DNA from 3 places in the Brevibacterium sp. JSBI002 genome. Region 2 is predicted to be linked to each of the others. Evidence: predicted binding sites of a transcription regulator. Region 2 holds the regulator's gene; each other region holds the start of a gene.
The links. The regulator LexA, encoded in region 2, represses DNA repair genes until DNA is damaged. The targets are predictions, from matches to a motif close to TCGAACANNTGTTCGA.
Positions count from the first base shown of each region.

Region 1: the regulator LexA is predicted to act here: its motif matches at 7,162-7,177, upstream of LJ362_RS15760 (HNH endonuclease signature motif containing protein).
Region 3: the regulator LexA is predicted to act here: its motif matches at 6,697-6,712, upstream of LJ362_RS02430 (HNH endonuclease signature motif containing protein).

Region 1 covers NZ_CP110341.1:3,481,002-3,490,775, reverse strand. The annotation lists gene LJ362_RS15780 (sensor histidine kinase) at 1-1,118, shown strand, start outside; gene LJ362_RS15775 (hypothetical protein) at 1,115-1,930, shown strand; gene LJ362_RS15770 (S9 family peptidase) at 2,017-4,032, shown strand; gene LJ362_RS15765 (N-acetylglucosamine-6-phosphate deacetylase) at 4,062-5,303, shown strand; gene LJ362_RS15760 (HNH endonuclease signature motif containing protein) at 5,386-7,071, opposite strand; gene LJ362_RS15755 (hypothetical protein) at 7,301-7,894, shown strand; gene LJ362_RS15750 (hypothetical protein) at 7,962-8,657, shown strand; partial or broken gene LJ362_RS17140 (copper chaperone PCu(A)C) at 9,094-9,761, shown strand; gene LJ362_RS15735 (Dyp-type peroxidase) at 9,751-9,774, shown strand, end outside.
Region 2 covers NZ_CP110341.1:2,369,939-2,379,712, reverse strand. The annotation lists gene dapF (diaminopimelate epimerase) at 1-770, shown strand, start outside; gene LJ362_RS10800 (class I SAM-dependent methyltransferase) at 792-1,406, opposite strand; gene hflX (GTPase HflX) at 1,492-2,964, shown strand; gene LJ362_RS10790 (ATP-dependent DNA helicase) at 2,961-4,931, shown strand; gene lexA (transcriptional repressor LexA) at 4,998-5,753, opposite strand; gene LJ362_RS10780 (LysM peptidoglycan-binding domain-containing protein) at 5,988-6,326, shown strand; gene LJ362_RS10775 (histidinol-phosphate transaminase) at 6,465-7,643, shown strand; gene hisB (imidazoleglycerol-phosphate dehydratase HisB) at 7,640-8,236, shown strand; gene LJ362_RS10765 (hypothetical protein) at 8,233-8,835, shown strand; gene hisH (imidazole glycerol phosphate synthase subunit HisH) at 8,832-9,515, shown strand; gene priA (bifunctional 1-(5-phosphoribosyl)-5-((5-phosphoribosylamino)methylideneamino)imidazole-4-carboxamide isomerase/phosphoribosylanthranilate isomerase PriA) at 9,574-9,774, shown strand, end outside.
Region 3 covers NZ_CP110341.1:567,587-577,360, reverse strand. The annotation lists partial or broken gene LJ362_RS17050 (TetR/AcrR family transcriptional regulator) at 124-204, shown strand; gene LJ362_RS02460 (TetR/AcrR family transcriptional regulator) at 205-675, shown strand; gene nagB (glucosamine-6-phosphate deaminase) at 823-1,605, opposite strand; gene LJ362_RS02450 (SPFH domain-containing protein) at 2,069-3,295, shown strand; gene LJ362_RS02445 (MarR family winged helix-turn-helix transcriptional regulator) at 3,619-4,137, shown strand; gene LJ362_RS02440 (organic hydroperoxide resistance protein) at 4,209-4,631, shown strand; gene LJ362_RS02435 (NADP-dependent malic enzyme) at 4,809-6,014, opposite strand; gene LJ362_RS02430 (HNH endonuclease signature motif containing protein) at 6,814-9,393, shown strand; gene LJ362_RS02425 (MFS transporter) at 9,673-9,774, opposite strand, start outside.

The sequences.
Region 1 (9,774 bases), 1.1 Mb from region 2:
TGCTGGCCGATCTGCGCAAGCTCGCCGATGTCGAGACGCGCATCATCGAATACGCCCGCGTCGATCTCGACGCGCTCATCCATCAGGCCGTCGAAGATGCCTCCACCGCGCCGGGCGCCGAAGATCGGATGATTGTGGCGACTGTCGCCCGTGCTCCGTGGCGGCTGCCCGATGTCGCCGGCGAGGAGGATCTGCTGCTCACCGCGATTCTCAACCTGCTGGGCAATGCCCTCAAATACTCGTCTCAGGCCGAAGTCGTCGAGCTGCGCGCCAATGAGCAGATCATCGACGGCCACCGCTGGGTCGTCGTCGAGGTTGCGGATACGGGCAGCGGCATCCCGCTGGCCGAACAGGAGAACGTCTGGGACGAGCTCTCTCGCGGTTCACGTGTACGCGCGGTCGCCGGTTCGGGCATGGGCCTCTCGCTCGTGCGTGCCATCGTCACTCGGCACGGCGGATCCGTGCAGCTCTTCAGCCAGGAGGGCGTGGGCACCTCGGTGCGCATGGTCCTCCCGGTCCTTGCCGATGCCGCACCCGTGACCGTTCCGCAGATGTCGGATCATATGGATCGGGTCGCTGCCGGTTCGCATGCGGTGCAGCCGGTGCAGCAGGCGGATTCGCGGCAGGCGCCCGGATTCCTGCCTCCGCGTCAGCCCAATGACGCCGAACTGCAGGGACGGATCCTCGGCACTCCGCGGCGGACGTCGAAGCGTCGTCTCGAGCGGGTCGACGGGAACCTGGTCAATCGTCGGACGGGCGAATCCGTCTCCGGCGGGTTCCCGCCGGATTCCGGGCAGCATTCGCAGTTCAAACCGCCGCGTCAGGACCCGAACGGCGGAGGACAGAAACCGGGCTATGGGCAGCCGCAGGTCGGCAGCCAGCCGCACTCGGGTCCCCAGAAGTCCGGTCCACAGAATTCCGGCCCTCAGCATCCCGGCCAGCCTCCGGTGGGAAGTCAGCCGCATTCGGGTCAGCAGAACTTCGGCCAGCCACCTGTGGGGAGTCAGCCCAATTCCGGTCCGCAGACGCCCCAGCACGGGTACCGACAGGCTCAGCCGAATCAGAACGGCCCGGAAGCGGGGTACCCAAAACGTCGCCGGCAAGGTGACCAGCAGTGAGACCAGTGACTGGGCGCACGGCAGCGGATATGTCCTCAGTGGGGATCTTCGCTGCGAAGAGACCCGCTTCGGGGAGTTCTGCCTCGGGCGGACCGGCGTCGGGAAACCCCGCCTCGGGCAGACCTGCCTCGGTGCGACGAGCCGCTGCTGCCGGCACTCTCGCACTGACGGTCCTCCTCAGCGGATGCTCGGTATTCCAGGTCCGCACGGAAGACAAGTCCGCCGGGCCGGTGCGCATCGGCGTGCAGGAGACCGCCGGACCCGAGCCCACGGGCAAGCCCACCGAAGCCGGCATCCCCGAGGGGATGACGAAGACGTCAGTGACGTTCGGCAGCAGCTGCCCGGTTGAAGTCACCTTCGCGATCGGTGATGACTGGAGAGACAGCACCGGGAGCACCGAGCAGTTCCATGTCTTCAACCACGGTGACGACACGACTCGCGGCGATACCATCCTCGTCAACTGCACCGACGAATACGGCGACAGTGCTCAGGAAGTCGTCGATCAGAAGAGGCGGTACAACTTCTCCGAACAGGACTCACAGGTGTTGGCCGAGCAGACGGGGTCGCTGGCCGCGGGCGAGTTCTGGAGCTATCAGGGTGAACTCGGCCCGACCGAGATCCTCGCTATCAACAACGAACCGACTTATGCCTTCGGGGTGCAGACGGGCTACAAGATCAACGGGCGCCTGGTGAATCTGTCAATCGAGATGCGCACACCGAAGACGAACACCGAAGTGGCGGAGGACTTCAAGAAGATGCTGCCGACGGTGACGATTGACGGTGAGAAAGTCCCGTCACCGAGTTTCCACTGACTCTTCGGGGACTGTCGACCGCCTCGGCGATCTGGGGTTTCTCTGGATTTCACCCCGGAATCCGCGCTGGGATCTAGGATGGGAAGATGACGACCCACGACGCAGTGACCCGACTCCTCGACGCCCGCCGCCTGCAAGGCCTCTTGACGAATCAGAGCGGCCGCGTCATCGCCCAGTACTCGTTTCTCAATTCCGAGGGGAATTCCTCCCTCAGCCACCTCGCCGATATCAGCGGGGAGACGCCCCGACGCATCACTCGGGGCGGTCAGTCCGTGGGACCGGCCGCACTGAGCGAGAACGGCACGATCGTCTTCGCCTCCAAACGCAAAGGCGAGGACGGCAAAGATACCGAATCCCCGAGCTTGTGGGCTCTGCCGGACAACGGTGAGGCCCGCAAGCTTGCCGACCATGAGGGCGGCTTCTCCCGAATCGAGGTCAAGGGCGAGACCATCGTCGTCGAGTTCCCCGTCCATACGTGGGCCGCCGACGAGAACGACCATCAGGAATTCAGCACCGAACGCAGCGATGCGAAGGTCAGCGGGATCCTCCATACCGGGTTCCCGATCCGCCGCTGGGATCATGATCTGGGGCCGGGCCGACAGACCCTGGCCGTGGCCACGCTCAACGAGGCGGACGCCGACTTTCCGGAAGTCAGTGACGAGCTGAGCCCCCCGGCGGGCTTGGATTTCCGGTACCTGTCCCTGCCGTCTGGCCGACTGGTCGATTGGGCCGTCGACGATGGGGCCCGCTTCGCCCTCGTCCAGCTCGAGAAGCCGATCCCCGGTCAGCTCGAGGCCAGTGAGATCTGGCGCGTGGACCTCGACGGGGAACCCGAACTGCACCGTCTGACGAAACCGGCTGCCGATCACAGCTTCGACATCGAGGCCATCAGCCCGGACGGGACGAAAGCACTGGTCACTCGCGTACAGAATTGGACTCCGCAGACCAACCTCGCGGCCGAACTCATGGTTCTCGATCTCGAGACCGCGGAACTGAATCCTGTGTGGCCGGATGCCGATTTCTGGTTCTCTCCGATCTGGGCGGACGATTCGACCATCGTGGCCACCGCGGATGATCATGGTCGCGGCAGCATCTTCATCGGTGGCATCAACGATGCTCAGCCTCGGCGGCTGGTCGGGGGCGCCGATCAGAAGTATTCGTTCTCGGGGCTGGCTCTGCGCGAGGACACGGTCGTGGCGACCGCCTCGGCGATCGATGTCGCACCGCTGCCGATCTCCGTCGACCTCGGAACCGGGGTCATCAGCGAGCTCGCGAACCCGGCGACGGTGCTCGAGGAAGAAGGCACCCTCACCGAGGTGGAGGTTCGTGCCGAGGACGGCACGCAGATCCGCGCGTGGCTGGTGCTCCCGGAGGGGGAGGGGCCGCATCCGCTCGTCGTATTCGCCCATGGCGGACCGTGGGGATCGTGGAATGCGTGGACCTACCGGTGGAATCCGGGTCCCTTCGCTGCTGCCGGCTATGCGGTGCTGCTGCCGGACCCGGCGATCTCCACCGGCTACGGGCAGGCAATGATCGACCGCGGTCAGCAGCAGCTCGGCGGCACTCCCTTCACCGACATCATGGCGCTGACCGAGGCCGCAGGGGAGAGAGCGGACATCGATTCCGAACGTGTCGCACTGGCCGGCGGGTCCTACGGCGGATACATGGCCAACTGGGTGGCAGGGCACACCGGCAGCGCGTTCAAGTGCATCGTCACCCATGCCTCTCTGTGGAACACCACGTCGATGGGGCGGACGACGGACAATTCGTCGTGGGATCAGGCGATGCGGGAGCAGTCGGCGCAGTATTCGCCGCACCTGTTCGCCGATGACATCGAGGTGCCGATGCTCGTCATCCACGGCGACAAGGACTACCGGGTGCCGATCGGGCAGGGCCAGGAACTGTGGCTGGACCTGCTCACCCGGGCGAAGACTCCGCTCGACGCCGATGGCGACACTCAGCACCGGTTCCTCTATTTCCCCGACGAGGGGCATTGGATCCTCGGCCGTGGGAACGCCGAGGTCTGGTACCGAACCGTGCTCGCGTTCCTCGACTCTCACGTGCTCGGCATCGACGCGAACCGAGTCCGCACACTGGGGTGAGGGTTGTTCAGAGCGATGGAAGGACCCTGATGACACAGACCGAACGGATCCCCGCCGAGGCGGTCATCCACAATGCGTGCATCCTCGACGGCGGTCGGGCGACGTTCTCCGAGGAGACCGCTGACACGTGGATCGCGATCGCCGAAGGAACGGTCACTGCACGGGGCCGCGGGGACGGCTGGAAGGACAGGGCCGCCTCGGCGAGAGGTGAGATCATCGACGGCGCCGGCGGATACGTGGCTCCCATGTTCGTCGATATCCACTGTCACGGTGCGGGCGGTGCGAGCGCCGAGGACGGGAACGAGGGGATCGATGCGATCCTCGACGTGCATCGGGCCCACGGCACCGGCAGACTCGCTCTGTCCTACGTCTCCGACACGATCGAGGGGCTGTGTGAGTCCCTGCGCGCGGGCGCCGGACTCGTCCGTGAGCGGGCCATGGTCATGGGCCTGCACGCCGAAGGTCCGTTCCTGTCCCCGGATTTCAAAGGTGCGCATGCGCCCGAAGTGCTCACATCGCCGACTCCGGAGGCGGTCGAGGCGATCCTCGAGGCGGCCGATGGAACTCTTGTGCAGATCACGATCGCGCCCGAACTTCCCGGTGCTCTCGATGCGATCGGTCGGTTCTCTGCGGCAGGGGTGCGTGTGGCCGTCGGTCACACGGCTGCCGATTATGCGCTGGCCGCGCAGGCCTTCGAAGCGGGGGCGAGCATCCTCACCCACGCGTTCAATGCGATGCCCGGAGTCCATCACCGTGCTCCGGGGCCGGTCCTCGCCGCGGCCGAGGCCGAGCATGTCACCATCGAACTCATCAATGACGGCGTCCATGTCGTCGCCCCGGTCGCGCGTATGCTCCACGAACTCGCGCCCGGGCGCCTTGCTCTCATCACTGACGCCATGGCGGCGACCGGCCTGCATGATGGGAGCTATCACCTTGGTTCGCTCCCGGTCGAGGTCAAGGATTCGGTAGCGCGCCTGGTTACCGCGGATGGCACTCAGGGCGCCATCGCGGGGTCCACGTTGACGATGGACGAGGCTGTGAAGCGGGCAGTCGCCGAGGTGGGACTCAGCCCGTTCGACGCTGTGCAGTCCGCGAGCCTCGTTCCATTGCGTGCCGTGGGCGGAGTGCCGGAGTCGGGCGATTCTCTGCATGCGGCGGGTGGTGCCGCCGGTGCCGCCGGTGGCGGCAGCCTGTTGGCTCCCGGAATGTCGGCTGACCTCCTGCTGCTCGATGAGGACGTGAGCATCCGGGCCTCTTCGTTGGGGGACTGAACCCAGCCGAACATGGCAGAACCGAATTGAGTCCGGCTGAACTTGGAAAGTGGGCACAGCTGTCCCCTGAAAGTTGGGGCGGCTATTTGTCGAACAGGGAGTCGACGATGTCGTCCGCGATGAACCGGGCGTGGAGGACCGGCTTACGAGCCGGGTCCTTTGCGGCGGGCGGAATGTAGGCTGGTCGCCCGTCGAAGAGCATCACCGTGTCCCAGTCGGTGCGGTCGAGCAGGTGGTGATGATAGCTGCAGAGCAGCGCGAGATTGTTGATCTCCGTCTTGCCGCCGAGCGACCATGGAAACACATGGTTGGCATCGCACCAACCGGGAGGGGCGTCACAGCCGGGGAAGGTGCAACCTCGGTCACGGGCGGTGATCACTGCCAACTGTTTGCGATTGGCGAAGCGCTGCTCTGTGGCCACCTGCATCGTCTTGGCCCTGTCGCTCATGAGGTGGAAGAACAGCGAGCCGTTGAGGCCGTTTCTCATCAGTTCCTTGATGGGAATGGGATTGTCGGCGCCCGTGGTGCCGTGTCCTGTTCCTTTGGCCAGATCTTCGGCGGTGGCGTTGATGACGAGAGCATAAGGCGCTCCCGCAGCCGTCCGCTGCTTGTCGATCGTCGTGACGAGGCCGGCGAATCGCTCGTAGATCCATTCGCGCGCCGAGGGCTGTTCAGCGCTGACGTCGACGAAACCGCCGTCCTCCCGAACACCGACGCCGGGGACGGGCGCCGAATTTCCGCTCGTGCGAGCTGCGTCGAGATCGGGTTCCGGAACTCGCTTCGCGTCATATCGGTCACCGGAGAGCACAGCATCGACGATCTCAAGCAGCTCCGTGTCAGGAAGCGGCGAGCTCGTTCCCTCAGAAGCAGCGGTGACGGTGGCGGGATTGCCCGCGGCCGCGATCCCAGAGGCGCCGGTCGCCGAGTCGGCACCGGTATTGTCGGCACCGGCCTTGTCGTCTTCTCCCGCAGACTGGATTCGTGAGGTCAGCAGTCCGTTGAGAGTGCCGCCGGTGACGGGGTCGAGCAGTCCACGCAGCTCCCAGTCGCCGTTGGTCTTGGCACGCATGGACATGTTGTACGCAGAGCGGTCGGCCGAGTCGTTCGGCTCTGCGCCGTCCGGGTCGATATAGCCCATGAGCTTGCCGAAGATCTCGCGCAGATCCTTGAGACGGACCTTGGGCGCGTTGTCGACCAAGCGCGTCTCGACGTCGGTGCGGACCGTCTGACTGACCCACGTGGGCAGTTTGCGCATGCAGTCTTCGATGACAGACGCCTGGGCGGCGGAGATCGTGCCGGCATGGAGGGCCTCTGCGACGACAGGGTAGAGAGGCGGCAGAGCCTGTCCGGCCATGTCGACGCGTCCGCCGAGGTTCTTGGCCATATCGGTGCGGCGATTCGCCTCCGCGCCGGTGAGGTTGAATCGGTTCTCGATGAGCGACTTCGTCGACTTGGCGCCGAAATCGCTGGGTGTTCCGACGCGTTCGCAGACGGAGAGTGCGAGCGTCGACAATGCATCGTTGATGCGTGTGATCGCCTCGACCCCATCGGCGAGCATGATGGCCTGATCCGGTCCCATGGGGCGATCGAACGAGCGCAGCTCGTCTTTGAGGCTCATCAGCTGAGTGATCGACGAGGTGACTTCGGGCGCGAAGCGGCTGAGATCTGCCCACTCCTCGTCGGCCAGCAGCGGGTGACCGCTGGTCTGCGGGGAGTGGTCGGCGTTCCGATCGGCATGATCGGAGCTGCGTTCGGGAGTGAGGGTCATGGGGATGAATTCCGTTCACCAACATCGTTGTTGTTGGAATCCATTGTACGCTCATAATGTGTGAAAGTCCATAGGTGATCTAAAAAAGTTTCGAACACAAATACGGTGTTCGCCATAGTTCGAGGAAGCTGACAAGCCTCGTTGAGTCCATGCAGGTCAAGGGTGTTGTCGGCTGCGGCCGAGGCGAACCGGCTTCGAATGTGTCGGTCGGTCGTGGCACGATTGGAGTATGGATGCCCTGCTCCTCATTGACACCGACGACGCCAGCTACCCCAGCGATGACGCCATGGAGACCCTCGGCGATATCGTCACCCGCACCCGCGCCGTGGGTGGTGTGCTCATCTTCGCGTCGACGAAGGCTGACCTCGCCGACACTCCCGACGGGGAGCTGAGCATCTTCGTCCCTGATGAAGAGGATCTTGTGCTCCGGTCCGAGAGCCCGGATGTGTTCGAAGGCGTCGACGATCTGGCCGCAGGTCTGCATGACCTCTCAGTCGACCGGATCATCATCGCCGGCGCCGACGCCACCACGGGCGTGCCCGGCGTCGACGCCACCACGGGCGTGCCCGGGGCCGGAGCAGGCCAAGTCACCGCTGACCCCGCCGCCCAGGCGGGAGGCGATGCTGACGCCGACGTCTCCTCGGCGGGCACCCCCGGAGCCGTCTACGCCTCGGCGATGGCGGGTCTTGTGTGCAACTTCGACGTTGTCGTCCTCTCCGACTCCACCACTGACCCCGATGGCAACCTCGTCGTCTGGGGCGATGCTGCCGCTGATGCCGGTGCCATGGTCAAGAAGACCGCCGATACCTGGCTGCGGATGTAGGCTCTGCCGCCTTCCCGAAATTGTTCTACATTGAGTAGAATGTGGGAGCGAGCTGAGAGGAGGGCCCATGACCGGATGGACGAAATCCGTACGTGCGCTCTTCGCTGCCCTCTTCACGACTCTCCTGGCTCTGCTCATGCACCTCGGTGCCGGTGGCGGCGTCTCGATTCCGGGCACTGTGGTCGTCTTCGTTCTCGTCCTCTGGTCGGCGATGATCGTCGCCGGCAGGCGCCTGGGCTACCTGACTCTGGCGGGCCTGCTCGGCCTCGGACAGGTGCTCATGCACCTGACGATGGGCTGGTCCGCACACACCTTCGCCCATGCGGGGGCCCACGCGGGAACCGTTCAATCCGGAAGCGGTCAGGCCGGAGCTGCAGGTGCCGGATCCACTTCCGCCGAGGCGGCCCTCCACACCCATGCCGGACACATCGTCCCAGCCTCCGGCTCCCTTGACCTCGGTCCTGCCGCATCCGCGCTCGAACATGCGAGCCACGGGGCCACCTCGGCGGGGATGATCATCGCCCACGCCGTCGCCGTCCTCGTCACCGCCGTGATCCTCAAACGCGGTGAGGACATCGTCCTCAGCATTCTGCAGCTGGCCCTGGGGCCGGTGATCGGCGCACTGCGAGCCCTCGCCGAGGCGGCCGGAGTCCTGGCCGACGAACCGTTCCGCAAGCTCTGCGCTTCGTTCCGGGTGCCGCAGCCGGTCACATCGGCGGTGGTCGGCCCGAACTACCGCCGCGGCCCGCCCCCGTTCGGCTGACATCCCAATCGGCGTTTGCAGCGCCGACCCACACCTGGTTTCCCGGGTGACCATCCATCTTCGGGCGACCGCCCAGACAGCGGCGGGCCGCCCCTCAGTGACAGTCGAACACGTCGGCGCACACCGCTGCGCACAGACGACACGTGCCCCGCACCCTAGCCAGCACGTGTCCTGCGCACTCGCACGAGCTGCGCGCAGGCAACCGTGACCGGCGCAAAGGCTCACGAAAGCGCTGCCGGTCAGCCGCGTTCCCTGCACACAGGCGGACGAACGCGATGCGGCTCAGCGCCCGCAGATTCGGGCAGCAGAGACTCTGCGACCGAAGATCTTCGTCGTCTGACGACGGGGAAGACGCGGGACTGCCTGCGCCAACAGGCGACCGCGGCGCGCGCCGACATGTGCTCGATTGCACCTGAATGACGAAAGTGCAGACATCATGCAAAAGAACATCACCCTGGCCCTTGCCCTGCCCATCGCCGTCGCCATCGGCCTGGCAGGCTGCGGCCAAGACGACAGCAAGGCCGCCGGTTCGACACAGACCGACGGCGGCAGCTCCACCTCGGCGGAATCCTCGAAAAGCGCGGTCGACGCCGAAGCGCTCAGCTTCGACGGCGCTTGGGTCAAAGCCGCCGACGACGGAATGACCGGAGTCTTCGGGGAGCTGAAGAACAACACCGACGCCGACATCAACCTCGTCGAGGCGAAATACGCGGACGCGGAGATGGTCCAACTCCACGAAACCGAAGGCGACGGCTCGGGCGGAATGTCCATGCAGGAGAAGAAGGGCGGCTTCACCATCCCGGCCGGGAGAGCCTCCGCTTCGAGCCCGGAGGCGATCACATCATGATCATGGGGCTGAAGAAGGCGATCAAGCCGGGCGAGCAGATCAAGCTCGACCTCGTCACCGCCGACGACGAGACCGTCGAGGTCACGGCCGTGGCCAAGGAGTACTCCGGAGCCCAGGAAGACTACGCGCCCGGTGAGGCCGAAGGCTCCAGCGACGACCACGGAGACCACGGTGAGCACGGCGACGAGGGTAAACACATCGGCGCCGACAGCGAAGAGCACGAGGACTCCGACCACGGAGACCACGGTGACCACTGAGCCCGGTCGCACC
Region 2 (9,774 bases):
AACAGGCCGACGCCGGTGCCGAATGGTTCATGGACTACTACAACAACGACGGCAGCCTCTCCGAGATGTGCGGCAACGGCGTTCGCGTCTTCGCCCACGCACTCGTGACCAGCGGTCGCGTCCCCGCCGATGCCCGCGAGATCCTCGTCGGCACCCGTGACGGCATCAAAGCCGTGCGCACCACCCTCAATCCGGCCCTCGGCGTCCAGACCGGAGACGATGTGGTCGACACCGGCACAGCCGGGCCCGGATCCGCCAGCGACGCCTGGTACACGATCGACATGGGCGAATGGTCGCTCGACCCCGCGAACAGCGTGCTCGTGACCACCGGCGGCATCGACGTCGCTCGTCCCGGACTGCGCGTGGCCACCGGCAATCCACACACCGTCGTCGCCCTGGCCGAGAACGCCGAACTCGCCGCAGCCGAACTGCGCGATGCACCCGTCCTCGACCCCGTCCCGGCGCAGGGATCCAATGTCGAATACATCGTCATGGAACCCGCCCGGTCCGATGTGGCCGGAGGAGAAGGCGCCCTGCGCATGCGCGTGTTCGAGCGCGGTGTCGGTGAGACCCGCTCCTGCGGAACCGGAGCCTGCGCGGCAGCGATCGCAGCCCACCACTGGGCCGGCGAGAAGTCACCTCTGCAGTGGAGAGTCGACGTGCCCGGCGGTCAGCTGCGCATCGAGATCGAACCCGATGCCGAAGGCACGAGCGGACGCGTCAGCCTCGCCGGCCCCGCGGTCCTCGTCGCCAGCGGCACGATCAGCTGAGCCGAAGCCGGGAAGAGTCTCTCAGCCGCGTTCGACCGTGAGCACGCGGAAGCCCTTCGACGACCCCGTGCGCACGACCTCGAACCCGTCGCCGAGCATCCCGGCGATCCACTTCTGCAGGGAATCGGCACCGAGGTTCTTCGATACGACGAGATCGGCGCGACCACCCGGGGCCAGACGCGGCAGCCACGTCTCCAAGAGCTCGTGCAGCGCTTCCTTGCCGATGCGGATCGGCGGATTCGACCGGATCGCGGCGAACTGCAGATCGGCGGGAACATCCGCGGCGGTGACGGTGTTGATCGTATCGAGACCCAGCCTCCGCGCATTCGCCGCAGTGGCCTCCAGGGACCGGGAGTTGACGTCGAGCGCCCACACTCGCACATCCACCTCGGCGTCCTGGGCATCCAAGGCCGTGTGCAGGGCGATCGGACCCCAACCGCACCCGAGATCGAGGATATCGCCCGCCGGCGGCTGAGGCAGATGCCGCAGCAGCACAGCCGTGCCGAGGTCGAGGCGAGTGGGCGAGAACGTGCCGGATACGGTTTCGACGATGACGGCGCGGCCGGCCAAATCGAGGTTGAGTAGCCGCGACTTGGCCTCGCTGCTCGGCGATTCAGTGAAATAGTGCTCTGACACCGTTTCAGTCTAGACGGCTGTGGGAGAATTGATGGACACCACTGTCGGTGCGACATGCGGCCGACGGCAGAGAACAAAGGAATGAATGACGTCTGAAGACAAAGAGCGTCGCAACGCGATGCTCGACCGTGTGCTCTCCCGAGGCGCCCAAGCGCTCGATGATCACGAGACTATCCCGGGCGATGACCAGTTCGAGCTCGCCGAGCGCGCCGCCCTCACCCGCGTCGCCGGACTCTCCACCGAGCTCGAAGACATCACCGAGGTCGAATACCGTCAGGTCCGCCTCGAACGCGTCGTCCTCGCCGGCATCTGGAACACCACCCAGGCCGAAGCCGAGAACTCGATCCGCGAACTCGCCGCACTCGCCGAAACCGCCGGTTCCGAAGTCCTCGACGCGCTCATCCAGCGACGCGACAAACCCGACCCAGGCACTTACCTCGGCAAAGGCAAGGCCGTCGAGCTCGCCGAGGTCGTCGCCTCCGTCGGCGCCGACACCGTGATCATCGACTCCGAACTCGCCCCCAGCCAGAGGCGCGGACTCGAAGACGTCATCAAGGTCAAGGTCGTCGACCGAGTCGCGCTCATCCTCGACATCTTCGCCCAGCACGCCAAGTCCCGCGAAGGCAAGGCCCAGGTCGAACTCGCCCAACTCGAATACCTGCTGCCGCGACTGCGCGGTTGGGGTGAGTCGCTGTCCCGTCAGGCCGGCGGCCGTGTCGCCGGCGGTGCCGGAATCGGCTCCCGCGGACCCGGTGAGACGAAGATCGAACTCGACCGTCGCCGCATCCGTACGCGCATGTCGAAGCTGCGCCGCGAGATCAACGCCATGGCGCCCTCCCGGGAGACCAAGCGGAAGAACCGCGCCCGCCACCACGTGCCCTCCGTCGCGATCGTCGGCTACACGAACGCGGGCAAGTCCTCCCTGCTCAACCTGCTCACCGACGCCGAGGTGATGGTGCAGAACGCCCTGTTCGCCACCCTCGACCCGACCGTCCGGCAGGCCAAGACCGCCGACGGCCTCGTGTTCACCTACACCGACACCGTCGGGTTCGTCCGCAACCTGCCCCACCAGCTCGTCGAGGCCTTCCGCTCGACCCTGGAGGAAGCCGCCGGTTCGGATCTGCTCCTCCACGTCGTCGATGCCTCCCATCCGGATCCGCACGGACAGATCCAGGCCGTGCGCGACGTCCTCAAAGATGTCGAGACCGGGGACATCCCCGAACTCCTCGTGTTCAACAAATCCGATATCGCCGAGGAGGCCGTGATCACCGGGCTGCGCGCGGAGTACCCCGACGCCCAGTTCGTCTCCGCCGTCTCGAAGGAAGGGATCGACGACCTCATCGAGGCCATCGAGAACCGTCTCCCCGTCCCCGACATCGACATGACCGTGCTCATTCCCTATGAACGCGGTGACCTCGTGTCGAAGATCTACGCCCTCGGCACTGTCGAACACGAATCGCACGGCACGGAGGGCACCAGCCTGCAGGCCAAGGTGCCGACCGAGCTCGTCGACGAACTGCGCGAATTCCAACGTCCGGACCTGGTCATCGACGAGTGAAGGCAGTCGAGAACCTCCTCGAATCCGCTGTCGGCGCCATCGGCGGATCGCCACGAGAGGGTCAGCAGGAGATGGCGCAGGCGGTCGCCTCGTCGCTGGACAAGGGAATCCATCTGCTCGTGCAGGCGGGAACCGGCACCGGCAAATCGCTGGCCTACCTCGTGCCGGCGGCCGAGTACGTCACCCGCACCGGCGGGAAGGTCGTCGTGTCCACGGCGACCCTGGCTCTGCAGACGCAGATCATCCACCGCGACCTGCCCCGGCTGTTCAAGGCTGTGAAGAAGGACCTCGATCCGCTGCCCCGGGCGGCACTGCTCAAGGGGCGCCGGAACTATGTGTGCAAGCACAAGCTCGCCGGAGGATACCCGGATGAGGGCGAGGGCATGCTCTTCGACCTCGGTGCCGACGCTGAGGCGGGACGCAAACCCACAGAACGCTCCGGCCTGGGGGAGGAGATCCAGCGGATCCGCACCTGGGAGAAGACCACCGACACCGGCGACCGGGACGACCTCCTGCCCGGCGTCAGTGATCGTGCCTGGTCGCAGGTGTCCGTCAACGCCTTCGACTGCCTCGGTTCGAACTGTCCGCTGTTCACCGAATGCTTCGCCGAAATCGCCCGGAACAAGGCCGCCGAGGCGGACATCGTCGTCACCAACCATGCTCTGCTGGCCATCGACGCCTTCGGGGAATCGAACGTGCTGCCCGAGCACGATGTCATCATCATCGACGAGGCCCATGAGCTCAAGGACCGGGTGACCAGCGCCCTGTCCGGGCAGATCAATACGAGCATGCTCTCGGCCGCGACAAGCTCCGTACGCAAACACACCACCGTCCAGGACGGCGTCGTGTCTCTGCTCGACTCCGCCGCGGCGGCCCTCGAACGTGCGCAGACCTCGGTACCCGAGGGGCTCATCCTGCATATGAGCGAGGCGCTCGGACTGGCCCTGGCACAGATCCGCGACTCCGCCCGCCAGATCATCAACGACATCGGCGGCAAGACCGAGGACGCCGATGCCGGCCGGCAGATGGCCAAGGCGCGCTGCCAGGAGATCTTCGAACTCGCCGAACGCTTCTGCGATCCGGGCAAGAACGACGTCATCTGGCTGTCGCGCTCGACCTTCCGGGAGAAGGAGACGACGAATCTCGTCGTCGCGCCCTTGAGCGTGGCCGGGACCATGCGCAACGGCATCTTCGAAGAATCCACGGTCGTGGCCACCTCGGCGACTCTGTCCCTGGGCGGCAACTTCGACGCGGTGGCAGCCTCCTTGGGACTTTTCGGACCCGACGCGCCGAAATGGGACAGCCTCGATGTCGGATCTCCCTTCGACTACGGCAAACAGGGAATCCTCTATGTCGCTTCTCACCTGCCCAAACCCGGACGCAGCGGACTGAGCGAGGAGGCGCTGACCGAACTCGAGGAACTCGTCGAATCCTCGAACGGCGGGGCACTGGGCCTGTTCTCCTCCCGGGCGGCGGCCAATGCGGCGGCCGAACATCTGCGGGAGAAGTTCGATTTCCCGATCCTGCTCCAAGGCGACGACGGCCTGCCGGCGCTGGTCTCCCAATTCACCGCCGATGATCAGTCATGCCTGTTTGGGACCATGTCACTGTGGCAGGGAGTCGATGTGCCGGGACGGACGAACCGCCTGGTCATCATCGACCGTCTGCCGTTCCCACGCCCCGACGACCCGCTCATGCAGGCGCGAGCACGCGATGCCGACCAGCGGGGAGTCAACGGATTCATGGCGGTGTCGGCCACGCATGCTGCCCTGCGTCTGGCTCAGGGCGCCGGACGCCTCATCCGGTCGACCAAGGACAGGGGAGTGGTGGCCGTGCTCGACTCGCGGCTGCGTTCGGCCCGGTATGCCGGGTTCCTCGTCAATTCGATGCCGAGGATGTGGCCGACGACGAATTCCGGTCTCGTCCGCAAGAGTCTGACGAGGCTGTCCGAAACCGACGAAGGATGACACAAAGGCCCGCGACCGTATCGGTCGCGGGCCTTTGTGTTCAGACTGCGGAGAGCCGACGGAAGATCAGAGGCGGCGGATGACGGCGACGACGAGGCCCATGATCTGCGCGTAGGTGCCGTCGATGGGTTCGTAGTTCTCGTTCTGCGGCATCAGCCACTGTTGACCGGCCTTGCGCTTGAGCGTCTTCACCGTGGCCTCGCCGTCGAGGAGGGCGGCGACGATCTGACCGTTGTCAGCTGTGTGCTGCTTGCGTACGACCACCCAGTCGTCGTGGCAGATGGCGGCTTCGATCATCGAATCGCCGACGACCTTGAGCAGGAACATCTCTCCGGAGCCGACGACCTGGGTCGGCAGGGAGAAGACATCATCGACCTCCTGCTCGGCAAGGATCGGGCCGCCGGCGGCGATGCGTCCGACGACCGGCACCTGCACGGTGTTGTTGGCCAGCTCCTCGTACTTCGCGCGCTCGGCCTCTTCCTCTTCGAACGGATTGACCACTTCGATGGCACGCGGGCGCTTCGGGTCGCGGCGGACATATCCGAGGCGTTCGAGCTGGGAGAGCTGGTGGGCGACGCTGGAGAGGGAGGCCAGTCCGGCGGCCTTGCCGATCTCGCGCATGCTCGGCGGGTAGCCGTTGGTCACGACCGCGCGTTCGATGGTTTCGAGCACGAGACGCTGACGGGGAGTGAGGCGGAAGTCGCCCTCCCCGGATGACCCCTCAGGGATCTGGACTACGTCGTCATCGGTGCGAGCGGCAGCGATCTCGCTGGCAACATCTTCGTTGCGAGGCCTGCCTCTGCCCCGTTTGTTCTGAACCATTGCTCGTTCCCCTTCGTTCTATTCCCTGCCGCTGAACGCCGTGATCTCCGCTTCGGAAATTCTCGTGTCAGTGCCGACTGAGATGGTTCTGACAGATCAATCAACAACGCTGGTTCCCACTCATTGTCGCATAGATGTTCGAGTTGGACTGGACATTTGTTCGATTGGCATGTTGAATAGAACAGACGTTCTACCGATTACTGGTGGAATCGTACGAATGAAAGAGGTAATGCGATGTCTGCACAGAACACCGAGCTGCACCTGACCCCTCGTGGACGCCAGGCTGTGCGCCTTCTCCGGACCCTGCTCGTCGCTCTCGTCGTCATCGGCGGGGCGGTCCTCCTCGCCACCCAGTCGTTCTCGGCAGCTGCTGTTGCCGAATCGGAGACGGAGAGCATCGGCATCGACGCCGAGGCGGTCGTCGTCGGTGAGGGCGAATCGCTGTGGACCGTGGCTTCGAATCTCGGCATCGAACGCGACACCCGCGATGTCGTTGCCGATATCGTCGAGATCAACCACCTGGACACCCCGACTGTTCACCCCGGCCAGACCCTCGACGTCCCCGTCCGCTGAGGTCGAACCCTGCTCGACCGGTAGGGCGCCGGCCCGAACGGCAGCGCGCTGACCCGTTTGATCGGGTGAGCCGACCGGTGTATCTCGATGCCCGACCCGCCGCCCGGGCGGCGGGGGCCTCTCGGTAGAATGATCGCCGTGGGAAACATCGACTCTCTGCCAGTGCGTTCAGACCTCGTCGGCCTCAAGCCGTACGGGGCTCCGCACCTCAATGTGCCGGTCCAGCTCAACGTCAACGAGAACGCATATCCGCTTCCGGACGTCGTCGTCGAGAGCATGCGCGCAGCCGTCGACGATCACTTCGCCGGACTCAACCGATATCCCGATCGCGAATTCACCGCACTGCGCGAACACCTCGTCACCTATCTGGACGGTGTGAACGAACGCGCCGGTGACTCCGTCGACCTCGATCCCTCCATGATCTGGGCCGCCAACGGCTCGAACGAAGTGCTCAGTCATATCGTCCAGGCCTTCGGTGGTCCGGGCCGCACTGTCTTAGGCTTCACCCCCTCGTACTCGATGCACCCGCTCATCACCACGGGCACGGGTGCCGAATGGCAGCACGTCGAACGCAATGACGACTTCACCCTCGATGCAGAAACGGTCGCCGCCGAGGTGGCTCGGGCGGATCCGGACATCGTCTTCCTGTGCACCCCGAACAATCCGACCGGAACATCGATCGGTCTCGACGTCATCGAAGCCGCCTATGACAACTGCGCAGGGATAGTCATCGTCGACGAGGCGTATGCGGAGTTCTCCCGCCCCGCCAAGTCCTCGGCGATGACTCTGCTTGAGGGGCGACCCCGCCTCGTCGTCTCCCGCACCATGAGCAAGGCCTTCGCCTGTGCCGGCCTGCGCTTGGGCTACGCCATCGCCGCACCCGAGCTCATCGACGTCCTCCGTCTCGTCCGCCTGCCTTATCACCTGTCCGAGGTCACTCAGGTGCTGGCCTGCACGGCACTCGAACATGCCGAGCTGCTGCTGGGCAATGTCGACCGTCTCATCGACTCGCGCAACCGGATTTCCAGCCACCTCGCCGAGGCGGGCTTCACCGTCCACGACAGCGATTCGAACTTCGTCCTCTTCGGCAACATCGCCTCACCGGCTGATCTGTGGCAGAAGCTGCTCGACCGCGGAGTCCTCATCCGCGATATCGGCATCACCGGCCACGCCCGCGTCAACGCCGGCACCGAGGCAGAGACCGAAGCGTTCCTGACCGCCATCGACGATATCCTCGCCGAAGCACCGGACGTCCTCGCGGACCGTCCGCAGTCTCCGACCCCGTCATCAGCCGCCCCGACGAAAGGCACTTCATGAGGCAGGCCCAGAACTCGCGCACCACGTCCGAGTCCACGGTGTCCGTGTCCGTCAACCTTGACGGCACCGGCACCTCGAACATCTCGACTTCCGTGCCGTTCTTCGACCATATGCTCACCGCCCTGTCGAAGCACTCGATGATCGACCTCGACATCACCGCCACCGGCGATACCCACATCGACGTCCACCACACCGTCGAAGACACCTCGATCGTGCTCGGTCAGACCCTGCGTGAGGCTCTCGGCGACAAGGTCGGCATCCGCCGCTACGGCTTCGCCGCCGTGCCGCTGGACGAGGCCCTGGCCCAGTGCGTCGTCGACGTCTCCGGGCGCCCTTACTTCGTCCACGAAGGCGAGCCCGAAGGCCAGCAGTACCACCTCATCGGCGGCCACTTCACCGGTTCGATGACCTCCCACTCGCTGGAATCGATCGCCTTCAACGGCGGCCTGACCGTCCACCTCGACCTGGTGCGCGGTCGCGACCCGCACCACATCGTCGAAGCCGAGTTCAAGGCCTTCGCCCGCGCGCTGCGCGAGGCCGTCGAAACCGATCCGCGCAGCGATTCCGTTCCCAGCACCAAGGGAGTCCTGTGAGCACGACCGTCATCGTGACCCCGTTCGGGGTCGCCCAACAGCTGGCCGCCGCCTGCGTGCTGTCGAACATCTCCGGCACCATCGTGCCGATCGGCGAGTTCAGCGGAATCGTGCTCGCCGACACGGATGTCAAAGCCGGCAACGAGGCGGCCGCAGCGATCTCGAAGCTCGCGGGCAAACATGAGGTCCTCCTCCTCGTGCGCAGCGAAGAGCAGATCGACGCCGGCCATTTCCGCCACGGCGCCCGGGAGTCCGATGTGCCGGCCGGGCTGGCGCTGAAGAACCTGCCCGATGTGCTCGAAGGTCTGCTGCTCGAAACCGTTGCCGCAGAGGACGTCGAAGGCAATATTCCGACCTCGTCGATGACGAAGCTGCAGGCCAGTGCGGCCACGATGAGCCCGGGTCGGGCCTCCATGGCACGCACGGCACTGCTGTGGATCATCGCCGCCGTCCTCGCCGGACTCGTCGTGGCCTTCGGCATCGCCCTGGCCCTGGGTGGGAACACCATCGCCTGGGTCGTCGCCGCACTCGGTGCCGTCGTCCTCGGGTTCTCCCTGTGGAGGATCTGGTCGGTGCTGAGCAAGGGGGCGAAGCGATGACGACTGTCGCCGTCCTCGACTACGGTGCCGGAAACGTGCGCTCCGCCGTCCGTGCGGTCGCCGCGGCCGGTGCCGAGGTCACGCTTACGGCCGATCACGATGTCATCAACGACTCCGACGGACTGCTGGTCCCCGGCGTCGGCGCGTTTTCGGCCGTGATGGCCGGACTGGAGAACGTCGGGGGAGTCGACCTCATCCGGGCACGCCACGAACAGGGGCGACCGCTGCTCGGCATCTGCGTCGGCCTCCAAGTGTTCTTCGCCCGCGGCGTCGAACACGGAGTCAAGACCGAGGGCATCGGTCTGTGGCCCGGAGCCGTCACCGGCCTCGAAGCGCCGGTCATCCCGCATATGGGATGGTCGAAGGTCAACGCTCCCGCAGACTCGGCCATGTTCGCCAGAATCGGAGACGAACGCTTCTACTTCGTCCACTCCTACGCCGCGACCGAGCCGCCGGCGAACGCGACGGTCACGACCGCCCGCCACGGCAATGACTTCATCGCCGCTGTCGAAGACGGAACCACCTGGGCAGCACAGTTCCATCCCGAGAAATCCGCCGAGGCGGGCGCCAGGCTCCTGCGCAACTGGCTGGCCTCGTTCGCCGCCGACAGCAGCCCGGGCAGCGGTTCGGGCAGCACCGACAGCTCAGGCGCCAACCCCACAGACTCACTCAGCTCCTGACCGAGCACACCGACTATGGTTGCCTCAAACCCCGTGGCACCCTGGCAGAAAGGTCACAATGACAGACAGTTCGAACAAGCTGGTCCTCCTCCCCGCCGTCGACGTCGCCGACGGCAAGGCCGTCCGCCTCGTCCAGGGCGAAGCCGGAACTGAAACCGACTACGGTTCACCCATCGACGCCGCTCAGGACTTCGAGAGCCGTGGTGCCGAATGGATCCACCTCGTCGACCTCGATGCCGCCTTCGGACGCGGATCGAAC
Region 3 (9,774 bases), 1.8 Mb from region 2:
GTCTGAGAGAATGGCCCCGGACGACAGAAGTGAGGACATGGATGTGCCGATGAATGAGGAGCGCAAGAGCAGGAACGCCGACACCGGCGAGTCCTCGGCGATAGATCTCACGAGCCGGCCCGGATTCGCAATGCCGGTCTCCATCAGTTCGCCACGACCGGATTCGCCGGCACTCCCCTGCGCGCGATCGCCTCCGAGGCGGGAGTGGCCATCGGCCTGATCTCACACCACTTCGGCTCGAAGGACGGACTGCGGGCGGCTGTCGAGAGTTGGATCGTCGACCAATTCGCCGCAGCGATCACCGAAGCCGATGCCGCAGCTCCGGACTCCGTCGCGGATACCGCCGGGCGCGATGCCGCGGTGGCTCAGATGCTCAAGGCGAACCCGCTCATAGTCGGCTACCTGCGCCGCGAACTCCTCGAAGGCTCTGCCGGTCGCACTCTCATCACACGCCTGGCCCGGCTCTCACTGCAGAGCGTGGATTCCATGCGCTCGGGAGGCGTCGCCTCGACGGACAGGAGTCGCGTCGATCAGGTCGTCACAGTCATGATCCGGCAGCTGGGCAAGCTGTTCCTCCAGCCGCTCGTCGATCAGGTCGTCGACTCGTTTTCCGCTGATGAACGCCCGGCGGCGAAGCCGGAGCTGACGATCACCGTGCGCACACCGCAGAATTGATCCAGCTCAACTGCACCCGCCCTCGCCTGCGCGGCAGCTCTGGCCGGATCCCACATCGTCACCCTCGACGGAACACGGCGTGAACGACCGGACGGACCGAGCCTGGCCAGACGGTCGAGGGCTGTGAGCTCCCTGCAGGCGAGGCCCTCAGAGACTCTGCCACTCCGGCTTGTTCTCGTACGCGTGGCGGTAGTAGTCGCCGAGCTGCAGCCTCGACGCCGCCGCATCATCGATCATGACCGTGACATGCGGGTGCATCTGGAGCACGGTCGCCGGCCACATCGCGGAGATCGGTCCCTCGACCAACTGATGCACCGCCTCGGCCTTATTGCCTCCGGTCGCGACGAGCACGAGATGCTTCGCCTCCATGATCGTGCCCAACCCTTGGGTCAGGCACAGTTTCGGCACCTGCTCGACGTCGCCGTCGAAGAACCGCGCATTGTCGAGCCGCGTCTGATGCGTCAGGGATTTCACCCGTGTCCGCGAGGCCAGGGATGATCCGGGTTCGTTGAACGCGATGTGACCGTCGCTGCCGATCCCGAGGATCTGCAGGTCGATCCCGCCCGCCTCGGCGATCTTTCGCTCATAGTCCGCCGAGGCGGCCGCCAAATCATCGGCGGATCCCTCGGGACCGTGGACGGCCCCCTCGGCGAAATCGACGCGAGTGGCGATCTCAGCGTCGATGACGTTGCGATAGCGCTGCGGATGCTCGTCGGCGATTCCGACGTATTCGTCGAGCATGAACGCCTGCGCGCGGGCGAAGGACAGACCCTCGTTCTTGTGGCGAGTGGTCAACTCATCGTAGATGCGCAGCGGGCTCGACCCGGTGGCCAGGCCGAGGACGGGTGAGGCTTCGGTGCGCAGCAACCGCTCGATCGCGTCGGCGGCGAGCTCCGCCAGCGTGTATTCGTCGGCGATGACGACTTCCATGTTGTCTCCTTCTGCGTTCAGTCAATCATTTCTGTTCGAGAACGCGCATGATCGGCTCATAGTGGGCGGTGATCGCGGCGCGGAAAGCCTCGACACGCCGGATTCCGCCGCTTCGAGCATGAGGCCGTGGGCACGTGCGGTCTGCTCCAGGTCGGCGGCCACGGCCACATTGAGTTCGGGCAGGCCGGCAGTGTGCACTGACCATCGGAGAGAATGAGATCCTTGATTCTGTCGGAGGTCGTCACTTCCCGTCCGGTCTCTGTCGGATCCGCCATGATCACCTGCCGGTGGTCGTTCCACGCTGAGCCTCCAGTCTACGTCTGACATCAGATGTATCGGTGATGAGCTCCCCCTCGAGACGAGAACCAGCGGGCTTGTCATATACGCGGCACTCGATGACTACTAGAGTGATAGGCGTCAGCGGTCGTCGCACGGCCGACAACCACGACCCATTGGAGGAGTCATGAGTGGAGTGGCGGTCATCATCGCCGTTGTCATCATCATCCTCGTCGTCGCCGTCCTGCTGTTCGGGAAGCTGCGCACGAGCGTGTTCTTCACGGTGAAGACGCAGGAGAACGTCATCGTCGAACGATTCGGCAAGTTCAAGAAGGTCGCGCGGCCGGGGCTGAACACGAAGGTGCCGTTCATCGAGACGACGAGCAGGCCGATCTCGCTGCGCGTCCAGCAGCTCGAGGTCAACATCGAGTCGAAGACGAAGGACAACGTCTTCGTCACGGTGCCGGTTGCGGTCCAGTACGTCGTCGAAGAGGACAACGTCGCCGATGCCTATTACCGTCTGGCGAATTCGGAGGAGCAGATCCGCTCCTATGTCTTCGACACCGTCCGTTCGGCACTGTCGGGACTGACGCTCGACACCGCGTTCGAGTCGAAAGACGACATCGCCGAAAACGTCGAGCGCCGACTGTCGGAGTCGATGAAGCGCTACGGCTTCAAGATCGTGAGCACTCTGGTCACGGACATCACCCCTGACCCGCGCGTGCGGGATTCGATGAACTCGATCAACGCCGCGCAGCGTGACAAGGTCGCCGCGCAGTCGCTGGCCGAGGCCGACAAGATCAAGCGCGTGACTCAAGCGCAGGCCGAATCGGAGGCGATGCGCCTGCACGGTGAAGGCGTGGCCGCTCAGAGGAAGGCGATCGCCAACGGCATCGCCGAACAGTACGCATTGCTCCAGGAGGTGGGCATCCACAAGACTGCCGAGCAGCTGCTGATGATGACCCAGTACTTCGACACGATGCAGAACGTCGCGCAGGAGGGCCGGTCGAACGTGCTGTTCATGCCGTCGAACCCTGGCGGCCTGGGCGAGATGGGCCAGGAGATCCGCAACGCCCTGTTCGCTGCCAATGCCGCCGACGAAGGCTCGCATCTGCCCGCACCGCAGGGCCGCGACGATGCGGGCGGCGATTCCAGGGGCAGCTCCGGCAGCGGTGCCGACGGCACGAACGTCCCGCCGCAGCCGACGACTCCCCCGGCAGATCGGTCCGGGCAGTATGTCGGCGGACAGGGCCAGGGCGGCTCTGGACAGGGAGCGGGCGGGCAGGTCCAGCCGGGGCAGGGCCAAGGTCAGCACGGTGGGCAGGGGCACTCGGATCCGCGCTCCGCGGCCCAGTCGGCCGTTCGCGCCGCCGCCGAGCAGTGGCGCAACCGCCGCGGCGGCAACCAGGGCTGAACCGGCAACGCTGAGCCGGCATCGCTGGGCCGGCAGAGCTGAACCGGCAGTCATCGCTCAGCACACACCGCCGAGGGGCGGGTGAAGAGAGATCTTCGCCCGCCCCTCATCCGTATGGGCACCCCCGGTGCTCCACTTGGGAACTCCTCCCCCAAAGGAGCCCCTCCCTATAGGAACTCGCCGCCCCCTGGAAACTTCTCTTCTTAGAAACTCGCAGCCACCTGGGAGCTTGACGCCGCCCGTGAACTGGCTGACTCCTGGGAACTCTGCGCCTCTCGGGATTATTGGTTGTGCGCAATTGAATTGTGTGCAATCATTTTCATATGACCGCGCTCGACCTCGACCGGCAGCTCTGCTTCGCTCTCTATTCGGCGTCACGAGCGATGACCGCGTCGTACAAGGACCTGCTTGCCGAACTCGGCATCACCTATCCGCAGTATCTGGTGATGCTCGTGCTGTGGGAAGAGGGCTCCAACGACGAGGGTGTGACGGTCAAGCGCCTCGGCGAGCGTCTGCAGCTCGACTCGGGCACGCTCTCCCCTCTGTTGTCACGACTCGAATCGCTCAGCTTCGTCACTCGCCATCGTTCCGCCGAGGATTCGCGCAGAGTTCTCGTCCGCGCCACCGCCGAGGGCGCAGCGGCCAAAGAACGCGCCGAATGCGTACCGGCCCGGATCGGCGAGCGCACGAATCTCGACCCCTCGTCGATGCCCGAGCTGCTGGAGACTCTGCGGGCGCTGACGAGGAACCTGCGCGCGGAACCCGCGCCCGTCGAGTCCCCCGACCCCCCTGCCGCACCTTTGAACTCGCACCGCGCCTCTGCATTGACAGTGCGCCACTGAACCCGTACCGCACCACCGACCCCACCGATCACCACTGATCCGACAATGCACCAACAACGGAAGGAAACATCATGAGGGCTCTCTACACAGCAGAGGCACTGGCCACAGGCGAAGGCCGCGACGGCCACGGACGCACGAGCGACGGAAAGGTCGATGTCGATCTCGCGACTCCGACCGAGATGGGCGGCAGCGGCAACGGCACGAATCCCGAACAGCTCTTCGCCGTCGGCTACGCGGCGTGCTATCACTCAGCGCTGCGCCTCGTGGCCGGTCAGGCCAAGGCGAACGTCGACGATTCCACGGTCGGCTCACGCGTGAGCATCGGCAAGGACAATGAGGGCGGGTTCCAGCTCGCCGTCGAACTCGAGGTCACGCTCCCGCACCTCGAGAAGGCTGAGGCCCAGGCGCTGGCCGACAAGGCCCACAAGGTGTGCCCGTACTCCAACGCCACCCGCGGCAACATCGACGTCACCATCACCGTCACCGACGACTGATCCGAGCCGGCGGATCGACCGGCAACGCACCGCACGTCGATCTTCGAGACATGCGTCCGCCCTCGGACCGCACACAATGGCTGTGGGGCGGGTGAAGTTCTGTCTTCACCCGCCCCACAGCCGTATTCGGCCGCCTCGGCGACAAATTCGAGTCGGTGATGCTTCACCGACGAAGCGTCAGCGCTTGGCCATGGCCTCGAGCGCTGACTTCTCGACCGCCTCGGCGACGGCCGGAGCGACACGCGAATCGAGCGCACCGGGCACGATATAACCGGGCTCGAGGTCATCGCCGACGAGATCGGCGATCGCACGAGCGGCGACGAGCTTCATATCGTCGGTGATCTCGTTGGCATCGGCGTCGAGCGCGCCGCGGAAGATTCCGGGGAACGCGAGGACGTTGTTGATCTGGTTCGGGAAGTCGCTGCGCCCGGTAGCCACCACGGTGGCGTACTTGGCGGCGACGTCGGGGGCCACCTCGGGGTTGGGGTTCGACAGGGCGAAGATAATCGCGTCGTCGGCCATGTTGGCCAGGTGAGCCTCGTCGATGGTGCCGCCGGAGACGCCGATGAAGGCATCGGCACCGTCGAGGGCCTCGCCGATCCCACCAGCGATTCCGCGCGGGTTCGTCGACTCGGCGAGGAACTGCTTCGTCTCGGTCAGATCTGAGCGGCCGGACTCGACGACGCCCTTGGAATCGAGGACGACGATGTCGTTGACACCAGCGTCGGCGAGGATCTTCACCACGGCCACACCGGCAGCTCCGGCACCGGAGACGACGACGCGGACGGATTCGAAGGACTTCTTCACCACGCGCAGAGCATTCGTCAGCGCGGCGAGGACGACGACGGCGGTGCCGTGCTGGTCATCGTGCATGACGGGAATGTCGAGGGCCTCCTTCACCCGGTCTTCGATCTCGAAGCAGCGCGGAGCGGAGATGTCCTCGAGGTTGATCGCTCCGAAGGTCGGGGCCATGCGGAGGATGGTTTCGACGATCTCGTCCGTGTCATTGGTGTCGAGTACGATCGGAATCGCATTCAGCCCGGAGAAGGACTTGAACAGGGCGCACTTGCCCTCCATCACCGGCAGCGAGGCGGCCGGACCGATGTCACCGAGGCCGAGCACAGCCGACCCGTCAGAGATGACCGCGACGAGTCGGCCGGTCCACGTGTGCGTGCGCGCCAGCTGCGGTTCGTCCTTGATCGCGGTGCAGACCTTGGCCACGCCGGGGGTGTACGCGATCGAGAGGTCGCGCTGGGTCTGTAGCGGTGAGGTGAGCTCTGCGGAGAGCTTGCCGCCTTCGTGTGCCTCGAAGATCTCGGCGTCGGTGATCGGGCCCTTCGAGCCCTGGTCGGAGGCGGTTGAGTTGTGAGCGGTGGTCGTCATGGTTGATCCTCGTGGTTGATGCGGCGGCGGTTGGTGAGCCTGCTGGGCTCGTGAGTTCTCGGTCGAGCGAGCACTCCGTTCGATGATCGGATCATCGGTGCAGCCGACAGTGATCGTCTGGCCGTCGGCCGGCGCGGACACGGTCGACCGTGAGCGCAGGCGATGGTCTGGGCGAAGAACTGGTCACCAGTGAAGGATGGCGCGGTGACGTCGACGCGGCCCGCGACATGACCCTAGGTGAAGGGCTACGCGGTTGCGCGCAGTGCGGATACGGCTCGCATGAGGCGAGTACCGACCTCATGGGTCGCATCCGACAACTCGATCATCATAACCGATACTGTGACCCGTTTCACTCGAGAATCCGGCCCCACCGAGGCTGTCCCGCCGTTCCGGTGGCATGTTCTCCAGACCTTTGGACCAATCGGGAACGTCGTCATTGTCGTCGCCGAGGAGGCACGCCCCCGATGGCCGACTCATTCTTCAGCCGCGACGGGTCAGTACCGAGGAGGCGTATTCTCCCCCGAAATCGCGGCAGACCTTCCCCGCAATCCCCAACGAGGAACCGCACTCATCCAGAAACCGCGCCTGACCTGCATGGATGACATCCAACACTCTCATGTCAGTGCCGGATGCAAAGATGATGGGGTAACCAGAACCCCTTCGGTCTCTCATCGACAAATATTCGAATATCTTTTTTGTTTTCTATTGTTAATGTCCGCTTGAACGCTTACCATAGAGTTAACAGCTTTTCCAATCAGCACCACTCCCGACAACGAAGTCCGAGGCAGGTGAAAACGCAATGAAGGGCACCACCAACCGTTCGACCCCCGGTCAGGCCGAAGCGCCGGGCGCAACACAGACGTCACCGCGATTCGCCGTCCGCTTCGAATCCAGCATGTCTCGCTTCGCCGAGAATGCCGTCGCTTCCGACCGTGCGCATTTCTCGCTCCTCGAGTCGGTCTCTTCGGTCGTGCTCGAACAGGTTTTCATCGAATTCGAACTGCCCATGCCAGAGGGGGCCGAGCCTTTCCGCTGCGAGACGATTGCTGCAACCTTCGAACGTCGAGCCGAAGAGTCCGAAGACACCGTCTTCGGCGCTGCGGATATGTCGGAACCCTCACCCAAGGGCGCGTCTTCGCCCGACATCGTGTCGTCGCCCACTGACGACACTCCCGTCACCCGCGGCTCCCCTTCCGCGACAGTTGTGCTCTATGACGCTGACTTCGCCCGCGAACAGTTGCGTAAGGTGACTCGGTCCGAGGCGAAGGTGCTGCCCGAGTTCCCCGAGCTCGATGAGGGCATATGCTTCTCGAAATGGGTCTATGACTATGTCGACGCGGAGGATCTCGTCGAGATCTCGACGGTGCTGGGGACCAATACTGCACGCACCTACCGTCAGCTGACCGGCGCGATGACGATCTTCTATGGTCTTCCCCGCTTCGCCAACCGGGTTCGCGCCGGAGAGTTCACCCAAGCCCATGTCGACGTGGTTGCCCGCCAGTGTGCCGACGTCGCTTTCGCCTTCCTTCCGAAACTCGATATCTTCCTGGCAGCCCGGCGCACCGACATCACCTGCGAGACTCTGCGCCGTGATCTGGCCAAAATGATCGCCCTGCTCATTCCGCCGGTCGACAACACCGAGCTCGCCACCAAGCGTCGTCGCATCGATGTCGACGGCTACAAGGACGGCTCGGCCCGCCTGACCGTCAGCGGACCCTCGGCGGAGATCTTCGCCTGCTACAACCGGATCCAAGGCATGGCTCTTGCCGTGCATGGCAAGAACAAGTCCGCATTCAACCTGCCCGTGGGCGTTGAGATCAGCGATGACCGCTCCATCTCCCAGCTCGAGTACGATCTGTTCATCAGGCCTGTCCCGGAGATCAAGGTCAAGGTCGTGTCGGTCGATCCGATCACGGGAATCCAAACAGCCAAAGACACATCGCTGCTCGACGCCGACGGCGAGCTCATTCCGGATATGAACTCCGACGACGCCGTCGCCGACTTTGCGAAGCATGTTGCTTCGGGCTCAGCCGACGATGCAATGGAGTCGTCCGACGGAAGTTCAGCAGGCGGCGCCGGGGAGTCGTCCGACGGAAGTTCAGCAGGCGGCGCCGGGGAGTCGTCCGACGCCTGCTCTGCTGCCGACCAGTCATTCGGTTCGGCGTTCTCTCCCGACGGCGAGGACGCTGATGGACCCGTTGAGTATTTCGTCAAGCTGCGCATGCCCACCAATTCGTGGTGGCTGTCGCATCAGGCCGCCACCGTGGTGACCGTTCCCTTCCTCACCCTCACCGAAGATTCGGACCTGCCCGGCACCTTTGCCGATGGCTCGCCTGTACCCGCCGAGGTGGCCCGCACTATCGCCGGCCGCTCGAAGAGCATCCAACGGATCCTCACCGACCCCGGCACCGGCACTCCTGTCGACGCCAAAGCGACGACTTACCAAGTCCCCAGGGATCTTCGGAAGACCCTGGTCGAGCAGTGGACGGTGTGCACCGTTCCCGGCTGCTCGCGTCGGGCCGAGAAGTCGGAGATCGACCACGTCGTTCCGTTCTTCCACCTGAATCCGCTCAAGGGCGGTCTCACTCGGTTCGGAAACCTGCATCCTCTGTGCAAGAAACACCATGCGTTGAAGACCGCCGGTCGCCTTCGGGTCACTATGCCGAAATCCGGTGAGCTCGACTACGAGTTCAAGCACGGGATCACGACTACTGTGTCGGCGCCCGGCCAGCCGATCAATGTGGCCCAAGCGCTCGAATTCGATGCATTGGGACGACTGGGTCTCAAACGGTGGAAACTGCCCTGGTCGATGGTCCCGCCAGCGCCAAGGGTGCTCGAACTCATGCCCGGTGAGTCGACGATCCGCCGGCGCGACGAAGAGAAGCGCCGGCGCGACGAGGAGCGGCGTCAGCGAGAGGAACGCGAAGCCCGACAGCGGCGACTGTCGGAGGCGTATCGGGAGCAGCAGGCAGAACACAGGCGGCTGCGGCTTGAACGCTGCCTCAATTGGGAGAAGTCTGCCCACCAGCTCAGTCTTCCCGCCGGCACCGACCCAGCTGCAATGAAGCAGCTGACTGGGAACGCCAAGTATGCAAAGGCAGTCAAATGGTCGCGTCTCGCGGGTCTCGCCATCGACGACATCACCGTCGACCCGAGTGCTCCCGAGGAAACCCGCCCGAGCACCGCCGAGGGATCCAGTCCCCGCGGCTCCTCTGAATCCAACACCGCACCTGATAGCTCCGCTGACTCGGGCGGCACACGTTCGCCAGGCCATGGGCGGCCCGAGGGCGACCGAACCGACGACCCCTGGAGCCACCGATTCGCCTCCCGGAAGGTGAACTGGAACCACGACCTCGAGGTCGATCCGCCACCGTTCTGAGCTCTCGCACCGCTCGGTTGCACCGGTCTGTCCGAACACAGAGCCCACACCGTACCGAAGCCGGGCAGCGAGGTCCACAGCATTGGCGGCCGTGCGCCTCCCCACCGTAACCGCAGACCCCGATTCGGCGGAAGCGCCATCGCCGACCGCAGTGAGCCGGTCGCCGTCCACCCCACAGGAGCAGCCTCCGTCCATCTCACAGGGCCATCCACCCCACAGACGCAGCCTCCGTCCATCTCACAGACCCGACCATCGCCTACGCACGGGCCCGGCCCCCATCTACTGCAGCGGGAGCCGTTCGTCCACTGCATCGGCTTCGGTCGTGAGGTCGCGACCACGGGTTTCGGGTGCGAAGAGTGCACCGAGCAGACCGCAACCTGC